3 linked regions of the Quadrisphaera setariae genome follow. The protein of the gene in region 1 interacts with the protein of each later gene in a pairwise test. Links are inferred from orthologs where the notes say so. Each region holds a gene or a part of one and is shown in the gene's direction. Other genes may lie near its edges.

What was found.
Region 2: the proteins of FMM08_RS09155 (region 1) and ctaD interact in binary tests that used the Escherichia coli proteins (3 or more experiments, as listed by UniProt). The link is inferred for Quadrisphaera setariae from one-to-one orthologs.
Region 3: the proteins of FMM08_RS09155 (region 1) and dnaE interact in binary tests that used the Escherichia coli proteins (3 or more experiments, as listed by UniProt). The link is inferred for Quadrisphaera setariae from one-to-one orthologs.

Annotation. Positions count from the first base shown.
Region 1 is NZ_VKAC01000005.1:30,448-35,908, reverse strand. Bases 871-3,857 are described here. They hold FMM08_RS09155 (pyridoxal phosphate-dependent aminotransferase), read left to right. Parts: upstream 871-1,745; coding sequence 1,746-2,969; downstream 2,970-3,857. Other genes in these bases: FMM08_RS09150 (dolichyl-phosphate-mannose--protein mannosyltransferase), read left to right, coding at 2,980-3,857; rsmI (16S rRNA (cytidine(1402)-2'-O)-methyltransferase), read right to left, coding at 871-1,704. Outside these bases: FMM08_RS09165 (hypothetical protein), read left to right, coding at 1-816; more of rsmI, read right to left, coding at 847-870; more of FMM08_RS09150, read left to right, coding at 3,858-4,629; FMM08_RS22965 (hypothetical protein), read right to left, coding at 4,626-5,114; FMM08_RS09135 (SGNH/GDSL hydrolase family protein), read right to left, coding at 5,184-5,461. UniProt on the Escherichia coli protein: Shows aminotransferase activity with methionine and histidine as substrates, and to a lesser extent also with phenylalanine.
Region 2 is NZ_VKAC01000012.1:157,939-163,411, reverse strand. The notes cover bases 650-3,648. They hold ctaD (aa3-type cytochrome oxidase subunit I), read left to right. Parts: upstream 650-1,283; coding sequence 1,284-3,014; downstream 3,015-3,648. Other genes in these bases: FMM08_RS18670 (cytochrome c oxidase subunit 4), read left to right, coding at 3,022-3,420; ctaC (aa3-type cytochrome oxidase subunit II), read left to right, coding at 650-1,287. Also shown: aat (leucyl/phenylalanyl-tRNA--protein transferase), read left to right, coding at 1-116; more of ctaC, read left to right, coding at 382-649; qcrB (cytochrome bc1 complex cytochrome b subunit), read right to left, coding at 3,975-5,473. UniProt on the Escherichia coli protein: Cytochrome bo(3) ubiquinol oxidase is the terminal enzyme in the aerobic respiratory chain of E.coli that predominates when cells are grown at high aeration.
Region 3 is NZ_VKAC01000007.1:74,996-81,540, reverse strand. The notes cover bases 1,466-5,536. They hold dnaE (DNA polymerase III subunit alpha), read left to right. Parts: upstream 1,466-1,790; coding sequence 1,791-5,336; downstream 5,337-5,536. Other genes in these bases: FMM08_RS12705 (hypothetical protein), read left to right, coding at 5,333-5,536. Also shown: FMM08_RS12715 (pyridoxal phosphate-dependent decarboxylase family protein), read right to left, coding at 1-1,321; more of FMM08_RS12705, read left to right, coding at 5,537-5,887; FMM08_RS12700 (methyltransferase domain-containing protein), read right to left, coding at 5,917-6,545. UniProt on the Escherichia coli protein: DNA polymerase III is a complex, multichain enzyme responsible for most of the replicative synthesis in bacteria. This DNA polymerase also exhibits 3' to 5' exonuclease activity. The alpha chain is the DNA polymerase catalytic subunit.

The DNA of each region.
Region 1 (5,461 bases):
GGCGCGCGCTTCACCGACCAGCCGTCGGCGCCGGGGCTGCTGAGCCCCGCGCTGGCGCTGCTCGCGGTGCGCGACCGGCGGGGGCTGGCGCACGCCAGCGGCGTCACGGTGGTCGCCGTGCTGCTCGGGCTGCGCCTCGGGGCCGGCGAGGGCCCCCTGTGGGCGCCCGAGACCGCGCTGGTCCTGGGGCCGGTGGTCGTGTGGTGGGTCTGGGGCCAGGTGGCGGCCCACCTCGTCAGGACCACCCGCATCGACCTGCTCCGCAGCGACAGCGCCTACGCGCTGGCCCGGGAGCGCCGCCGCCGCACCCGCCAGCGCGCCGAGGCCCACGAGCGGCGGCGGGCGCTGCTGGAGGTGGCGGCGGTGCCGCTGCTGGAGACCGTGGCGAACGCGGACGGCCCTCCCGACCTGGACGTGCAGGTCCAGCTGACCGCCGTGGAGAAGGACCTGCGCGCGGAGCTGCGCGGTCGGGAGCTCCTGGACCCCGAGGTGCGCCGGTGCGCGGCGACCGCGCGGTCGAGGGGGGTGCGGGTGGACGTGGTCGACCACGCCGCCCCGGCCGCCGACCTGGAGCTGCTCCCCCCGCTGCGCGCGCTGGTGGCGGCCGCGCTGCACAGCTGCACCGACGGTGAGATCACCGCCCGGCGCCCGCCGCACGGACCGGTGCTGACGGTCGTGCACGTCGGCTCGCCGGCGTCGATGCGGGCGGTGCACGCCGCGGTGGCCGCCCACGCCGAGCGGCTCACGGGCTCCGGCGCAGCCAGCGCGGACGTCTTCGCCGACGAGGACGCGGTGGTGCTGGAGGTGGAGCGCTGACCTGCCCTGGTCCGCGCTGACGAGCGCTCGTCAGCGCTGCTGGCGCGCCTCCAGGGCCGCCTGGTAGAGCTCGCGCTTGGAGGTGCCGGTGGCCTCGGCGACCTCCGCGGCGGCGTCCTTGAGGCGCTCGCCGGCGGCCACGCGGGCCAGCACCTCGGCCAGGGCGGTGGCGGGGTCGGTCGCCGCGGCGGGAGCACCGGCCACCACGAGCGTCACCTCGCCGATCTTGGCGAGCTCGCCGGCCCACGCGGCCAGCTCGGGCAGCGTGCCGCGCCGGACCTCCTCGTGGGTCTTGGTGAGCTCGCGGCAGACGGCCGCGCGCCGGTCGGCGCCGAGGGCCTCGGCCATCGCCTCCAGGGACGCCGCCAGCCGGTGCGGGGCCTCGAAGAACACCATCGTGCGCCGCTCGCGGGCCAGCTCGGCGAGCACCGAGGCCCGCTCGCCCCCCTTGCGCGGCAGGAACCCCTCGAAGCAGAACCGGTCCGTGGCCAGCCCCGAGACCGCCAGCGCCGCGAGCACCGCGGACGGGCCGGGCACGGTGGTCACCGGCACGCCCGCCGCGGCAGCGGCGACCACCACCCGGTAGCCCGGGTCGGAGACGGTCGGCATGCCCGCGTCGGTGACCACCAGCACCGTCGCGCCGGCGGCGGCCGCGGCCACGAGGTCCTCGCCGCGGGAGTCCTCGTTGTGCTCGTGGGAGCTCACCACCCGGCCGCGCGGCTCCACGCCGAGCGCGGCGCACAGCCGGCGCAGCCGGCGGGTGTCCTCGGCCGCGATGACGTCGGCGCTCGCCAGGGCCGCCACGAGGCGCGGCGGGGCGTCCTCCGCGTTGCCGATGGGGGTGCCCGCCAGGACGACGCGCCCGCGCACGGGCTCCGGAACGCTCACGCCCCCATCGTGGTGCCCCGAGCCGCTGGCACACTCCCCGGGTGACCCGAGGTCCAGCAGCACCAGGAGCGCCTGCCGCCCAGCCCGCCCCCTCGCCGCGGCTGGTCGAGCGCATGCGCCCCTTCACCACCACCGTCTTCGCCGAGATGAGCGCGCTGGCGCTGCGGACCGGCGCGGTGAACCTCGGGCAGGGCTTCCCCGACACCGACGGGCCCGCCTCGCTCCTGTCCGACGCAGCGGCCGCGCTGCGCAGCGGGCGCAACCAGTACCCGCCGGGCCCGGGGATCCCGGAGCTGCGCGAGGCCGTCGCCGAGCACCAGGCGAGGTTCTGGGGGCTGGACGTCTCCCCCGCGGACGTGCTCGTCACCACCGGCGCCACCGAGGCCATCGCCGCCGCCGTGCTGGCGCTCACCGGCCCCGGCGACGAGGTGGTGGTGCTCGAGCCGTACTACGACTCCTACGCCGCCACCATCGCCCTGTCCGGCGCCACCCGCCGCACGGTGCCGCTGCGGGCGCCCGACTTCGAGCTCACCGAGGAGGCGCTGCGCGCGGCCTTCACCGACCGCACGCGCCTGGTGCTGCTCAACTCACCGCACAACCCCACCGGGCGGGTGCTCTCGCGCGCCGAGCTCGAGCTGGTGGCGCGCCTGGCGGTGCAGCACGACGCCGTCGTCCTGTCCGACGAGGTGTACGAGCACCTGGTCCTCTCCGGGGCGCGGCACGTGCCGCTCGCGTCGCTGCCGGGGATGGCCGAGCGGACGCTGGTGGTGTCCTCGGCGGGCAAGACGTTCTCCGTGACCGGCTGGAAGGTCGGGTGGGTCCACGGGCCGGCTGAGCTGGTGGGGGCGGTGCGGGCGGTCAAGCAGTTCCTCACGTACGTCTCCGGCGCGCCGTTCCAGCCGGCGGTGGCGGCGGCGCTGCGGCTGCCCGAGGAGGTCTTCACCGGGTTCGCGGCGCAGCTGGAGGCCAAGCGCGACCTGCTCTCCGAGGGGCTGGCCGCGGCGGGCTTCGCCGTGAACCGCTGCGAGGGGACGTACTTCGTCACCGCCGACGTGCGCCCGCTGGGCCTGACCGACGCCTCGGCGCTGGCCTGGCGGATGCCGGAGGAGGTCGGCGTGGCGGCGATCCCCGTGCAGGTGTTCTGCGACGACCCGTCCGCTGCGCCGTCGCTGCTGCGGTTCGCGTTCTGCAAGCGCGACGACGTGCTCCACGCCGCGGTGGAGCGCCTCGCCGCCGCGGGCCCCCGCCTGGCCGCGCTCGGGTGAGGATGGGCCCGTGACCGTCACCGCCGAGCGGCCCGCGCAGCGGCCGCGCTCCTCCGCGCGCGCCCGCGTCGACGACGCGGCGCTGGCCGCGGAGGTCGAGCGGCTGGTCGGCCCGCCGCTGGACACCACGCCGCGCGAGCGCCTGTGGGGCTGGCTGGGCCCGCTGCTGGTCACCGCCGTCGCCGGGCTGCTGCGCTTCTGGGACCTGGCCCGTCCGCACGCGCTCGTGTTCGACGAGACCTACTACGTGCGCAACGCCTGGACGATGCTGGCCACCGGCATCGAGATGAGCTGGCCGGCGGACACCGACAAGAGCTTCGTGGCCGGCGATGTCAACGTGTACAGCTCCACGGGCGACTACGTGGTGCACCCGCCGGTGGGCAAGTGGATGATCGCCGTCGGCGAGCAGCTGTTCGGCGTGCAGAGCTCCTTCGGCTGGCGCTTCTCCGCAGCCCTGGTGGGCACCCTGTGCGTGCTCGTCGTCGCGCGCACCACGCGCCGGCTGCTCGGCTCGACGCTGCTGGGCACCACCGCCGGGCTGCTGCTCGCGGTGGACGGGCTGTCGCTGGTCATGAGCCGCACCGGCATCCTCGACATCTTCCTGACCTTCTGGGTGCTCGTGGCGTTCTCGCTGCTGCTCCTCGACAGGGACTGGATGCGGCGGCGCCTGGCCGTCGCCGCGGTGGCCGCCCGCGCGGGCGCCGCAGGACCGGTGGCCTGGCCGCGGCTGTGGTGGCGGCCGTGGCGCCTGGCAGCCGTGCTGGCTCTGGCGCTCTCGTGCGGCGTGAAGTGGTCGGGGCTGTACTTCACGGCGGCGTTCCTGCTGATGAGCGTGCTGTGGGACGTGGCCGCGCGGCGCCGCGCGGGCCAGCCGGGCTGGTGGACGGCCCTGCTTCGCGACGGCGTGCCCGCCGCCGTCATCGCGCTGCCGACCCTCGTCGTCGTCTACACGGCCACGTGGGCGGGCTGGTTCGCCTCCACCACCGGCCACCTGCGGAACTGGGCGGCCGAGAACCCCGGCCAGGGCGTGCAGTGGCTGCCGCCGGCCCTGCGGTCGCTGTGGAAGTACCACCAGGACATGTGGCAGTTCCACACCACGCTCGACTCCCCTCACGCGTACAAGTCCTCGCCGTGGGCGTGGATGGTGCAGGGCCGGCCGACGTCCTTCTACTACCAGGGCCAGGCCCAGGGCGTGACGGGCTGCGGCACCGACTCGTGCACCGAGGCCATCACGTCCCTGGGCAACCCGGTGGTGTGGTGGACCGGGTGCCTCGCGCTGCTCGTGGTGCTCTTCTGCTGGGCGCTCAAGCGCGACTGGCGCGCGGGCGCGGTGCTCGCGGGGGTCGCGGCGGGCTGGCTGCCGTGGTTCACCGTGGGCGACCGGACGATCTTCCAGTTCTACGCGGTGGTCTTCGCGCCGTTCGTGGTGATGGCGGTCGTGTACTGCTTCGGGCTGATGACCGGGCCACCTGCGCCGGCGGGTGCGGGGTCACCGCCGGGGGGCGTGCTGACCGGGCGCCGGCTGGCCGGTGTGGTGGTCAGCGGGTGCGTGGTGGTGCTGGCCGTGGTGGCGGCGTCGTACTTCTGGCCGGTGTGGACGGCCGAGCTGATCCCCTACGACGCCTGGCGGGCGCGGATGTGGTTCGCCTCCTGGATCTAGCGGCGGCGCAGCGGCGCACCGGGCGCGGCGGCGAGCAGGCCGCCGACGGCCGCGCACCAGCCGCCCAGCGCGAACAGGTCGCCGAGGTGGATGCCGTGGGTGCGCGACAGCACCATCACCACGGGCCCCTCGGTGACCACGCGCCCGGACACGATGAGCACGAAGAACCCCGTCAGGACGACGACGGCGACGGCCGTCGCCAGCCACACGAGCCGCGGTGAGGCGGTCGGGACGGACGACGACGCCGGGGCCGTCCGCACGTGGACGGGCGGCGCGGTGAAGGTGAAGGCGTCACGGGTCGGCACGAGCTGCGCGGCGGTGCGCGTGGCGCCGTCGGCGTCCGCGGAGGGCGTGACCGACAGCTCCGCCGAGGCCGTGGACAGGCTGACGGACGGTGCTCCCGAGCGGGTGCTGGGCCGGGCGGCGGGCGCGGGCCGGGCGGCGGTCGCGGTGGTGGCTCCTGCCAGGTCCTTCTCGTCGGTCACACCCAGGGCATCGGCGCGGCGGGCCCCCGCCTTCAGCCCCGCCGCCTGGCAAGACCCTGAGAACGCCGGTCAGCCGGCGGTCGGGACCACGAGGAGGCGCTGCAGCACCGGCAGCACCTGGTCGGCCAGCTCCACCTGCCCCGTGGTGGTGAGGCGCACGGACCCGTCAGAGGTGGTGGTGGCGGCGCTGGTGAGCTCGGAGCCGGTGGCGGCCGGGTCGAGGTAGATGACGCCGGCCTCGGCGGTCGCGGCGCTCAGCGCGCGGCGGGTGGCGGTCAGGGCCGCGGACCCCTCGTCCCCGAGGGCCGGGGGTCCGACGACGACCACCTGGGCCTGCGGCGCCTTGG
Region 2 (5,473 bases), on another replicon or contig:
TCGACGTGCAGTGGCGCACCGACCACCTGGCGTCGCTGGGAGTGGTGGAGGTCAGCCGACGGGAGTACGGAGCGCGCCTGCGCGCTGCGCTGGAGGCCCCACCTCCGGTGTGGTGAGCCCCTCGTGACCGGTTGGTGACCCTGCGTCTGATCGTCTGCCGAGTGGGGCAGGTCACAGGTGCGTCGCGGCGCCGCCCCAGTCGGGGCTGCCAGGGTGCCCGCGCGGTACTGTGCCGTCGATCCGGGTCCTCGCCGCGGCGCCCTCGCGGCGGGTGGCACCAGGGCCTCCAGACGAGCAGGAGCGCACGTGTCGCAGCAGCACCGCACGCGGACATCGAGGAGCAGGTCGGGAACGGCCAGGGCGGCCGTCGCCTGGGCCGTCGTGGCCGCATCGGCCACCTTCGTGACCACCGGCTGCACCGCCGCCGTCAACGAGGACGTCAAGCGCGGATGGCTCCCGCCGGACTCGGCCGGCGCCACCACCACCACAGACCTCTCCCAGAACCTCTGGGTCGGCTCCTGGATCGCCGCCCTCGTGGTGGGCGTGATCACGTGGGGCCTGATCCTCTACGCCATCGTGAAGTTCCGGCGGCGCAAGGGCGAGGCGGGCCTCCCGCCCCAGCTGCGCTACAACGTGCCGGTCGAGATGCTCTTCACGATCATGCCGCTGTTCATGGTCGGCGTGCTCTTCTACTTCACCGCCCGTGACCAGCACATCCTCGAGAACCGCTACCAGGAGCCCGCGGTCAACATCGAGGTGGTCGGCAAGCGCTGGGCGTGGGACTTCAACTACACGGACGCCGGGGTCTTCGACTCGGGCATCCAGGCGCAGGAGACCCCTGACGGGCTCGACTTCGACGCCCCGGGGACCATCCCCACGCTCTACCTGCCGGTGGACCAGAAGGTCGAGCTCACCCTCACCGCGCGGGACGTCATCCACGACTTCTACGTGCCGGCCTTCTCCTACAAGAAGGACGTCATCCCCGGCCGCACCAACTACATGAGCATCACCCCCACCAAGGAGGGGACGTTCATCGGCCGCTGCGCCGAGCTCTGCGGCGAGGGCCACAGCCGGATGATCTTCAAGGTGAGGGTCGTCTCGCAGGCCGACTACGAGGCGCACCTGGCGCAGCTGCGGAGTGCCGGCAACGTGGGCCGGCTCGGCCCGGACATCGGCCCGGCGCACAGCCTGGGCGAGGACAGCAACGTCCCCGGCGGGGGCCAGCAGGTCGAGGACCAGCAGGGCGAGAACGCCGGCGGTCAGAACGCTGAGGGGAGCAACGGATGACCACCTACTACGAAGCCGGCGGTGTCGCCGCCGGCTCGCGCTCACGCGCCGTCAGCGACCGCGAGTCCATGGGCCGCATCGTCGTCAAGTGGGTCACGAGCACCGACCACAAGGTCATCGGTGCGATGTACATGATCTCCAGCTTCATCTTCTTCCTCATGGGCGGCGTCATGGCGCTGCTCATCCGGGCGGAGCTGTTCGAGCCCGGCCTCCAGGTCGTCCAGACCGCGGAGCAGTACAACCAGCTGTTCACCATGCACGGCACGGTGATGCTGCTGCTCTTCGCGACGCCGCTGTTCGCCGGCTTCGCGAACGCGATCATGCCGCTGCAGATCGGTTCGCCAGACGTGGCGTTCCCGCGCCTGAACATGCTGTCGTTCTGGCTGTTCCTCTTCGGCTCGCTCATCGTCATGGCCGGCTTCCTCGCGCCGTCAGGTGCGGCGAGCTTCGGCTGGTTCGCGTACAGCCCGCTCTCGGACGACTCCTTCACCCCGGGCATCGGCGGTGACCTGTGGGTGCTCGGCCTGGCGATGAGCGGCTTCGGCACCATCCTCGGCGCCGTCAACTTCATCACCACGATCATCTGCATGCGCGCCCCCGGCATGACCATGTGGCGCATGTCGCTGTTCACCTGGACGGTGCTCATCACGAGCGTCCTGGTGATCATGGCCTTCCCGGCCCTCGCCGCCGCGCTGTTCGCGCTGGCCGCGGACCGCATCTTCCAGGCGCAGGTGTTCAACCCCGAGAACGGCGGCGCCATCCTGTGGCAGCACCTGTTCTGGTTCTTCGGCCACCCCGAGGTCTACATCATCGCGCTGCCGTTCTTCGGCATCATCAGCGAGGTCCTGCCGGTCTTCAGCCGCAAGCCGCTCTTCGGCTACAAGTCACTGGTCTACGCGACGATCGCCATCGCCGGTCTGTCGGTCGCGGTGTGGGCGCACCACATGTACGTGACGGGCGCCGTGCTGCTGCCGTTCTTCGCCTTCACCACGATGCTCATCGCGGTGCCCACGGGCGTGAAGTTCGTGAACTGGATCGGCACCATGTGGGGCGGCTCGATCACCTTCGAGACGCCGATGCTGTGGTCGATCGGCTTCCTCATCACGTTCCTCTTCGGTGGTCTGACCGGCATCATCCTGTCCAGCCCGCCGCTGGACTTCATCGTCTCGGACAGCTACTTCGTGGTGGCCCACTTCCACTACGTGGTGTTCGGCACCGTGGTCTTCGCGATGTTCGCGGGCTTCTACTTCTGGTGGCCGAAGTGGACCGGCCGCATGCTCGACGAGAAGCTCGGCAAGTGGCACTTCTGGCTGCTGTTCGTGGGCTTCCACGGCACGTTCCTGATCCAGCACTGGCTGGGCGTGCGCGGCTTCCCGCGCCGCTACGCGGACTACTCGCCGACCGACCAGTTCACGTGGATGAACCAGTTCTCGACGATCGCCTCGTTCATCCTGGCGGCCTCGTTCATCCCGTTCATGTGGGCGGTCTACAAGGCGGTCCGCTCGCCCAAGGTCGAGGTCGACGACCCGTGGGGCTTCGGCCGCTCGCTGGAGTGGGCGACCGCCTGCCCCGTGCCGCGCCACAACTTCACGTCGCTGCCGCGCATCCGCAGCGAGTCGCCGGCGTTCGACCTGCACCACCCCGAGGTGGCTGCGGCGGACCGCGCGACGCCGGACCAGAACCTGCTCGACAAGCTGGTCGGGGAGCCCGACCTCCGCGGGAAGTGAGACGAGCGTGAAGACCGAGTTCTGGACCTTCGGGGGCGGGGCGTTCTTCTTCCTCCCGCTGGCCGTCGTGTACGGCGTGCTCTCCAGCTGGGAGCCGGTCGGCACGGTGTGCCTCTTCCTCACGGGCGGCCTCGCGAGCCTCATGGGCGCCTACCTGTGGCTGACGGCCCGGCGCATCGACCCGCGCCCCGAGGACGACGCTTTCGGCGAGATCGCCGACGGCGCTGGCGAGCAGGGCGTGTTCCCCCCGCACTCGTGGTGGCCCCTGGCGATCGGCCTCTGCATCGCGCTGGTCGTCTGCGGCCTCGCGGTCGGCTGGTGGATGTCGTTGCTCGGAGGCATCCTCGCGCTGGTCAGCCTGGTCGGCTGGCTGTTCGAGTTCTACCGCGGGGCGCACGCCCACTGACGGCGGTCACGGCCTGACGACGAGGGGCCCCGGAGCACACGCTCCGGGGCCCCTCGTCGTTCCTCGCCCCGCGGGCTTCGCCGCGGAAGACCGGTGAGCGGCTGAGGCCGTCACGCGCCATGGCGCACTTTCCGCGGCACGTGCGCTCGGTGGGTTCCGAGAGGCGCACCCTCCGTGGCGAGTGCGGCAAGGCGGAGGTGAGCAGGCCGTGGGACGGCAGCCGAGCGACCTCCTCAGACCGAGAGCGGGCTCGCGGGCGCATCTGACGCCCCCGTCAGCTGCGGCTGCCGCGCACTCACGCACTCTCCGCCGCACGTGCGCTTCCGGGATGCCTGCGGCGCGCTTTCCGCGGCACGTGCGGTAGATCCTGGGGGCGGGGGAGACCAGGGACGAGAGCGGTGAGGGAAGGAGCAGGCAAGGGCGGTTGCGCACCGGCAGGACTCTGGAGCCGACCGTCTGAGAACGCTGGAGGGGACCCTCAACGCAGTGAGGGGCGGGTCCCGGAATTCCGGGACCCGCCCCTCACGGGAGGGCGTCAGTGACGCTCGTGGACCTCAGTGGCCGTGGCTCGTCTCCGAGCCTCGTCCGACGGCGCCGACGGCGTGAGCGTCGGTGTCGCCCTCGATCGCCTGGCCGTGACCCTCGTCGTGGCCGTGGGCGGCCTCGAGCTCGGCGGGGGTGACGGCGGCGATGTGGTCCTCGAAGAAGAACGCCGACATCCGGGCGCGGAGCTTCTCGAGGCCGGACGCCTTGCCCTGGGGGAGCGGCACCAGGAGGTCGTCCTCGTGCTGGACCAGGTTCCACCGCTCGTAGACGTCGAGGGGCTCGTGCACCTCGAAGTACTCGCCGTCGGCGGTGCGGACGATGCGACCGGTCTCGCGGCCGTGGAGCGCGAGCTCACGGTCGCGGCGCTGCAGGCCCAGGCAGATGCGCTTGGTCACCCAGAAGGCGATCGGCGGCCCCACGAAGAACAGCGCACGGAGCACGTACGTCATGTCGTTGATGGAGATGTGGAAGTGCGTGGCGACGAGGTCGTTGGTGGCCGCCAGGGCCATCACGACGTAGAAGACCAGCGCCGCCACACCGAGGCCCGTGCGCGTGGGCTTGTTGCGGGGGCGGTCGAGCAGGTGGTGCTCGCGGGTGTCACCGCTCAGCCACTGCTCGACCCACGGGTAGGCGATCAGAGCGAGGATCATCAGACCCGGCACCACGGCGCCCGGGAGGAGGATGTTCAGCGACCAGACGTACCCGAACGTGGAGAACTCCGTCGGGATGGGTCCCAGCCACCCCGGCATGAGACGCAGAGCGCCGTCCACGAAGAGGATGTACCAGTCGGGCTGCGTGCCGGCGCTGATGGGTGACGGGTCGTAGGGCCCGTAGTTCCAGATCGGGTTGATCGTCACCGTCGCCGCCATGAGGACCACGACGCCGAACACGATGAAGAAGAACCCGCCGGCCTTCGCCGCGTACACCGGCAGCACGGGGTAGCCGACGACGTTGGTGTTGGTGCGCCCCGGGCCGGGGAACTGCATGTGCTTGTGCAGCACCAGCAGCCCGAGGTGGATGCCGATCAGCGCCAGGAGTGCCGCCGGGATGAGCATCACGTGCATGATGAACAGCCTCGGGATGATCATCTCACCGGGGAACTCCCCGCCGAAGATGAAGAACGCCATGTACGTGCCCACCACCGGGATGGCCTGGATGACGCCCGAGATGATCCGCAGGCCGTTGCCGGAGAGCAGGTCGTCGGGGAGCGAGTACCCGGTGAAGCCGGCGGCCAGCGCGAGGATGGCGAGCGCGACACCGACGAGCCAGTTCAGCTCGCGCGGCTTCCTGAAGGCGCCGGTCACGAAGATGCGGGCCATGTGGGCGAGGATCGCCGCCACGAACAGCAGCGCCGCCCAGTGGTGGATCTGCCGCATGAGCAGCCCGCCGCGGACGTCGAAGCTCAGGTTCAAGGTCGACTCGTAGGCCTTGGACACGGTCTGGCCGACGATGGGGGCGTAACTGCCCTCGTACCGGGTCAGTGCCATGCTCGGGTCGTACCAGAACG
Region 3 (6,545 bases), on another replicon or contig:
GGCCCGCGCCGGGGCGGAACCTGAAGACGAGCGTGGACAGCTCCGGCGCCACGACCACCTCCAGACGCGGGTCGGCCGCGAGCACGCGGTGGGCGGCGGCGGCGGTGTCGACCACGGTGTCGACGAGCTCGCCGACCGCGTCGGCGCCCATGATCCGCAGCGTCAGCCACAGCTTCAGCGCGTCGAAGCGGCGGGTGGTCTGCAGGCTCTTGCCCACCTGGTCCGGCGCCACGGGCAGCCCGGCGTCGAGGAGCGTGCCCGGTTCGGGGTTGAGGTAGTCGGCGTGGTGGGCGACGTGCCGCAGCGACGCCGCGTCGCGCACCAGCAGCGCGCTGGAGCTGACGGGCTGGAAGAAGGTCTTGTGGAAGTCGACGGTGACCGAGTCCGCGCGGTCGATGCCGTCCAGCAGGTGGCGGCGGCGCCGCGAGGTGATCAGTCCGCCGCCGTAGGCGGCGTCGACGTGGAACCACGCCCCGGCGCTCGCGGCCAGCGCACCGACCTCGTGCAGCGGGTCGATGCTGCCGAAGTCGGTGGTGCCGGCGGTCGCGACCACCGCCGCGGGCACGAGCCCCTGCGCGGCGCACTCGGCGAGGGCGCACTGGAGGGCGTCGGGGCGCATCCGCACGGCCTCGTCCACGGGGACGGTGATGACGGCGTCGTCGCCGAGGCCCAGCAGCCGGCACGCCGTGGTGGTGCTGAAGTGGCCCACCTCTGAGACCAGCACGCGCAGCCGGCCCAGCAGCTCGGGCAGCCGGGCGCGGGGGTGCTCGGTGCGCAGCCGCTCGCAGGCCTCGTCGCGGGCGAGCAGCAGCGCCTGCAGGTTGGACTGCGTGCCGCCGGAGGTGAAGACGCCGTCCGCGGTGGCGGGCAGGCCGAGCCGGTCGGCGGTCCAGCGGACCAGGCGGCGCTCCACGTGCGTGGCACCGCTGCTCTGGTCCCAGGTGTCGAGGCTGGAGTTCACCGCGGCGATGACGGTCTCCCCGAGCACGGCGGGGACCACCACGGGGCAGTTGAGGTGCGCGAGGTAGGTCGGGTGGTGGAACCAGACCGCGTCGCGCAGGTAGAGGCGCTCCAGCTCGTCCAGGGCAGGCCCGACCTCCCCGAGCGGGGTGTCGAGGTCCACGGCGTCGACGGCGCGCTGCAGGTCGGCGGGGTCGGCGCCGGTGGTCGGCCGCTGGGCGGCCGAGATGTGGCGGGCGACGCGCTCCGCTCCCTGGGCCACCGCGCAGCGGTACTCCTCGGCGCTCCCGGCGTCGAGGAGGTGCCTGCGCGCCGGAGCGGTTCCGCCGAGGGCGGGCGGTGGAGCCGCGAGGCTGCGCAGCGGCGTCTCGGAGGGACGGGGGCGGTGCGTGGTGTCCACGGGTCTCCAGGGAAGGTGGTTGCCGAGCACCGGAGTCACTCCAGTGCTACTTAGGACAGCCTCACCTAAATAGATCTTCCAGACCACGTCAACCCGAGGCCCGGTGGGCCCCGCACCCGTCCCGTCGGACGTGCAGAAGTCGCGTCCAGGTGCCCCGCAGACCGGGCCACAGGAGTTCTGCCTGCTGGGCGGGACGCTGGGGATCAGCCGAGCCCGTGACGCCGGACGTGCAGAAGTCAGCTGGACCGGGTCCAGGACGGCGTGTCGCGGGGTTCTGCGCGTCGGGCGTCACGCCCCGATGGACCCACCAGCAGGTCCGTGGCGGCGCGCCGGACGGGTCTCGGGTGAGGCCCTCGTCGTCGTCCCCGGCGCCTACAGTGGGGCGTCTTCCCCGCGCCTGCTCCGCCTGCTCCACGGAGGTCCTCGCCCCATGCCCGCTGGTGACTCGTTCGTCCACCTGCACAACCACACCGAGTACTCGATGCTCGACGGGGCCGCGAGGATCGACGAGCTGTTCGCCACGGCCGCCGAGATGGGCATGCCGGCGCTGGCGACCACCGACCACGGCTACATCTTCGGCGCGTACGAGTTCTGGAAGGCCGGGCGCAAGCACGGGGTCAACCCCGTCATCGGCCTCGAGGCCTACCTCACCCCGGGCACCGCCCGCGGCGACAAGACCCGCGTGAAGTGGGGAGACCCGAGCGCCGGCCGCGACGACGTCTCCGGCTCCGGCGCCTACACCCACATGACGATGTGGGCGCAGGACACCGCGGGCATGCACAACCTCTTCCGCATGGCGAGCCTCGCCAGCCTCGAGGGGCACTACTTCAAGCCCCGCATGGACCGGGAGCTGCTCAACACCTACGGCGGGGGCATCATCGCGACCACGGGCTGCCCGTCCGGTGAGGTGCAGACCCGCCTGCGGCTGGGCCAGTACGACCAGGCGGTCGCAGCAGCCGCGGAGTTCCGCGACATCTTCGGCGCGGAGAACTTCTACTGCGAGATCATGGACCACGGGCTCGAGATCGAGACCCGCATCCAGAAGGACCTGATCCGCCTCGCCAAGGACCTCGGCATCCCGCTGGTCGCCACCAACGACCTGCACTACACGCGCCCGGAGCACTCCGAGGGCCACGCGGCGCTGCTGTGCGTGCAGTCGGGCTCCACGCTGGCGGACCCGAACCGCTTCAAGTTCGACGCCGACGAGTTCTACCTCAAGACCCCCGCGGAGATGCGCCACCTGTGGCGCGAGCTGCCCGAGGCCTGCGACAACACCCTCGCCATCGCCGAGCGCTGCTCGGTGGAGTTCTCCGAGGGCATCGGCACGTACATGCCGCGCTTCCCCGTGCCGGAGGGGGAGAGCGAGGACTCCTGGTTCGTCAAGGAGGTCGAGCGCGGCCTGCTCATGCGGTTCAAGGGCGAGGTGCCTGACGAGAGCCGCCGCGTCGCCGAGTACGAGATCGGCGTCATCACCAAGATGGGCTTCTCGGGGTACTTCCTCGTCGTCGCCGACTTCATCCGCTGGGCCAAGCGCAACGGCATCCGCGTGGGCCCCGGCCGCGGTTCCGGTGCGGGCTCGATCGCCGCGTACGCCCTGGAGATCACCGACCTCGACCCGCAGCGCCACGGCCTGATCTTCGAGCGGTTCCTCAACCCCGACCGCGTCTCCATGCCCGACTTCGACATCGACTTCGACGAGCGCCGACGCGGCGAGGTCATCAGGTACGTGACGGAGAAGTACGGCGAGAGCCGGGTCGCGCAGATCGTCACCTACGGCACCATCAAGGCCAAGCAGGCCGTCAAGGACGCCTCGCGCGTGCTCGGCTACCCGTTCGCCATGGGCGACCGGATCACCAAGGCGATGCCCGCCGCGGTGATGGGCAAGGACGTTCCGCTCACCCAGATCTTCGAGCCCACCCACAACCGCTACGCGGAGGGCAAGGAGTTCCGCGAGCTGTACGAGGCCGAGGCCGACGTGCAGAAGGTCGTCGAGACGGCCAAGCAGCTCGAGGGCCTGAAGCGGCAGTGGGGCGTGCACGCCGCCGGCGTCATCATGTCGAGCGAGCCGCTGATCGACCTCATCCCGATCATGCGCCGCGAGCAGGACGGCCAGGTCATCACCCAGTTCGACTACCCGAGCTGCGAGTCCCTCGGTCTGATCAAGATGGACTTCCTCGGCCTGCGCAACCTCACGATCATGGACGACGCCGTCCGCCTCGTGGAGCGCAACCGCGGCGAGAAGGTGGTGCTCGAGGAGCTCGAGCTCGACGACCCCGAGACGTACGCGCTGCTGCAGCGCGGAGACACCCTCGGCGTCTTCCAGTTCGACGGCGGGCCCATGCGCTCGCTGCTGCGCCTCATGCGCCCCGACAACTTCGAGGACATCTCCGCCGTCGGCGCCCTCTACCGCCCCGGCCCGATGGGCGCCGGGAGCCACACCAACTACGCGCTGCGCAAGAACGGCCAGCAGGAGATCACGCCCCTGCACCCCGAGCTGGCCGAGCCGCTCGCGGAGGTGCTGGGCACCACCTACGGCCTGATCGTCTACCAGGAGCAGGTGATGTCCATCGCGCAGACCGTGGCGGGCTTCAGCCTCGGTCAGGCGGACCTGCTGCGGCGGGCGATGGGCAAGAAGAAGAAGTCCGAGCTGGACAAGCAGTACGAGAAGTTCTCCGGCGGCATGCACGAGCGCGGCTTCTCCGAGGCCGCGGTCAAGGCCCTGTGGGACGTGCTGCTCCCGTTCTCCGACTACGCCTTCAACAAGGCGCACTCCGCGGCGTACGGCGTCGTCTCCTACTGGACCGCCTACCTCAAGGCGCACTACCCGGCCGAGTACATGGCCGCGGTGCTGACGTCCGTGCGCGACGACAAGGACAAGTCCGCGCTCTACCTCAACGAGTGCCGCCGCATGGGCGTCACCGTGCTCCCGCCGGACGTCAACGAGTCGATCGCCACGTACGCCGCGGTCGGCCCCGACATCCGCTTCGGCCTGGCGGCCATCCGCAACGTCGGCGAGAACGTCGTCGACGCGATCGAGAAGGCCCGCGAGGAGAAGGGCGCCTTCACGAGCTTCGGCGACTTCCTCGCCAAGGTCCCCGCTGTGGTGTGCAACAAGCGCACGGTGGAGTCGCTCATCAAGGCGGGCGCCTTCGACTCCCTGGGCGCCAACCGGCGGGCGCTGCTCGCCGTGCACGAGGACGCCGTCGACTCGGTGGTCGGCCTCAAGCGCCAGGAGGAGAAGGGCCAGTACGACCTCTTCGGCGGCCTCATGGGCGACGACGACGAGGACGGCGTCGGCCAGGGGTCGGCGCTGTCGGTGGCCGTCCCCGACCTGCCCGAGTGGGACAAGAAGGAGCTGCTGGCCCGCGAGCGCGAGATGCTCGGCCTGTACGTCTCCGACCACCCGCTCTTCGGGCTCGAGCACGTGCTGAGCTCCGCCGCGGACTGCTCCGTGGCCACGCTCCTCACCGACGAGTCCCGCCAGGACGGCTCGATGGTCACCATCGCCGGGCTCATCACGGGCCTGCAGCGCAAGATGACCAAGCAGGGCAAGCAGTGGGCCATCGCCACCGTCGAGGACCTCGGCGGCGCGGTGGAGGTGCTGTTCTTCCCCAGCAGCTACGAGCAGTTCGCGCACCTGCTCGCGCCGGACGCCGTCGTCGTCGTCCGCGGCCGGCTGTCGCGGCGCGACGACGTGCCCTCGCTGCACGCGCAGGACCTGTCGGTGCCCGACACCTCGGTGGCCGCCGACGGGCCCGTGGTCATCACGCTGCCCGAGCAGCGGTGCACCGAGCCCGTGGCCGACCGCCTGCGCGGGGTGCTGCAGGACCACCGCGGGCAGACGCTCGTGCACCTGAAGCTGCTCACCACCGACAAGCAGGTGCTGGTCTGCCTCGACGACGCGCTGCGGGTGACCCCCTCGCCGTCGCTGTTCGGGGACCTCAAGGCGCTGCTGGGTCCCAGCTGCCTGGTGTGAAGACCCGGCTGAGGTCTCCGCTGCCCGGCTGGGCTGGTGCGCTCGCGCCGGTGCTGGGCCCGGCGCTGCTGGGGCTGGTGGTCGGGGTGGTGTGGTGGCTCGTCGCACCGACGGGGCCGGTGGTGCTGCTGCAGGGCGGGTCCGTGCTCGGCGCCGCCGACCCCGAGCTCACCGCTTCCCAGGACGGCTGGCTCGTGGGGCTCGGCGCGGCGGCAGGGCTCCTCTGCGGTGTCGTCGCCGCGGTGCGCCCCGGGGACGCGCCCTCCCGCCGCAGCCTGGCCGTCGTCGCCGGCTGCCTGTTCGGCGCTGTCTTCGCCGCGCAGCTGGGGGCGTGGCTGGGCCCGCCGTCCGTGGCGGCGCAGCTGGCTGCCGGCGCTGACCCCGCCCGCGGGCTGGTCAGCCCGCTGCGCAGCCACAGCGCCGGGGTGCTGCTCGTCTGGCCGGCGGTGGCCGCCCTGGTGATGACGATGGGCCACCTGGCCGCCGCGTGGAGCGGCAGCAGGGTGGAGGGAGCCCATGATCACGAAGAGGAGCTCGACCCCCGTCCGTGATCATGGGGAGTCGGCCACCCGGGGGGTGGTCAGCGGCGGCGGAGCTGGACCAGCACCTCGGCGTGGGCGGTCTGCGGGAACATCGCGAACAGGCGCCCCCGCACCGGCTCCCACCCGGGCAGCGCCTCCAGGTCCGTCGCCAGCGAGGCCGGGTTGCAGCTGGAGTAGAGCAGGTGGCGGGTGCGCGGGGGAGCGGCGTCGAGCCACGCGCACAGCTGCGCGCCCAGCCCCCGCCTCGGAGGGTTGACGACGACGACGTCGGGCGCGGCGTGCCCCGGCTGCTCGCGCGCCCACGAGGTGGCGTCGGCGTGGATGAAGCCCGTCCCGCTGAGCCCCGCGGCGCCCGCGGCGTCCCGGGCGGCGGCGACCGCCTGCTCGCTCGTCTCCACCCCGACCACGTCCCGCCCGGGAGCAGCCACGTGCAGGGCGAAGCCGCCCGCGCCGCAGTAGAGGTCCCACACCCGCAGCCGGGTCGGCCCGTGGCCCGGCGCAGCGGCGGCCGCGCCGAGGCGCTCGTCGTCGTCGAGATCGGTCACCCAGGACGCGACCTGGGCGTAGAGCTGCCCGGCGACGTCGGTGTTGGTCTGCAGGAAGCCCTGCGGACGGGCGAGCAGCGTCACCGCGCCCTGGCGGACGGGCAGGCGCTCGGCGGGGGTGA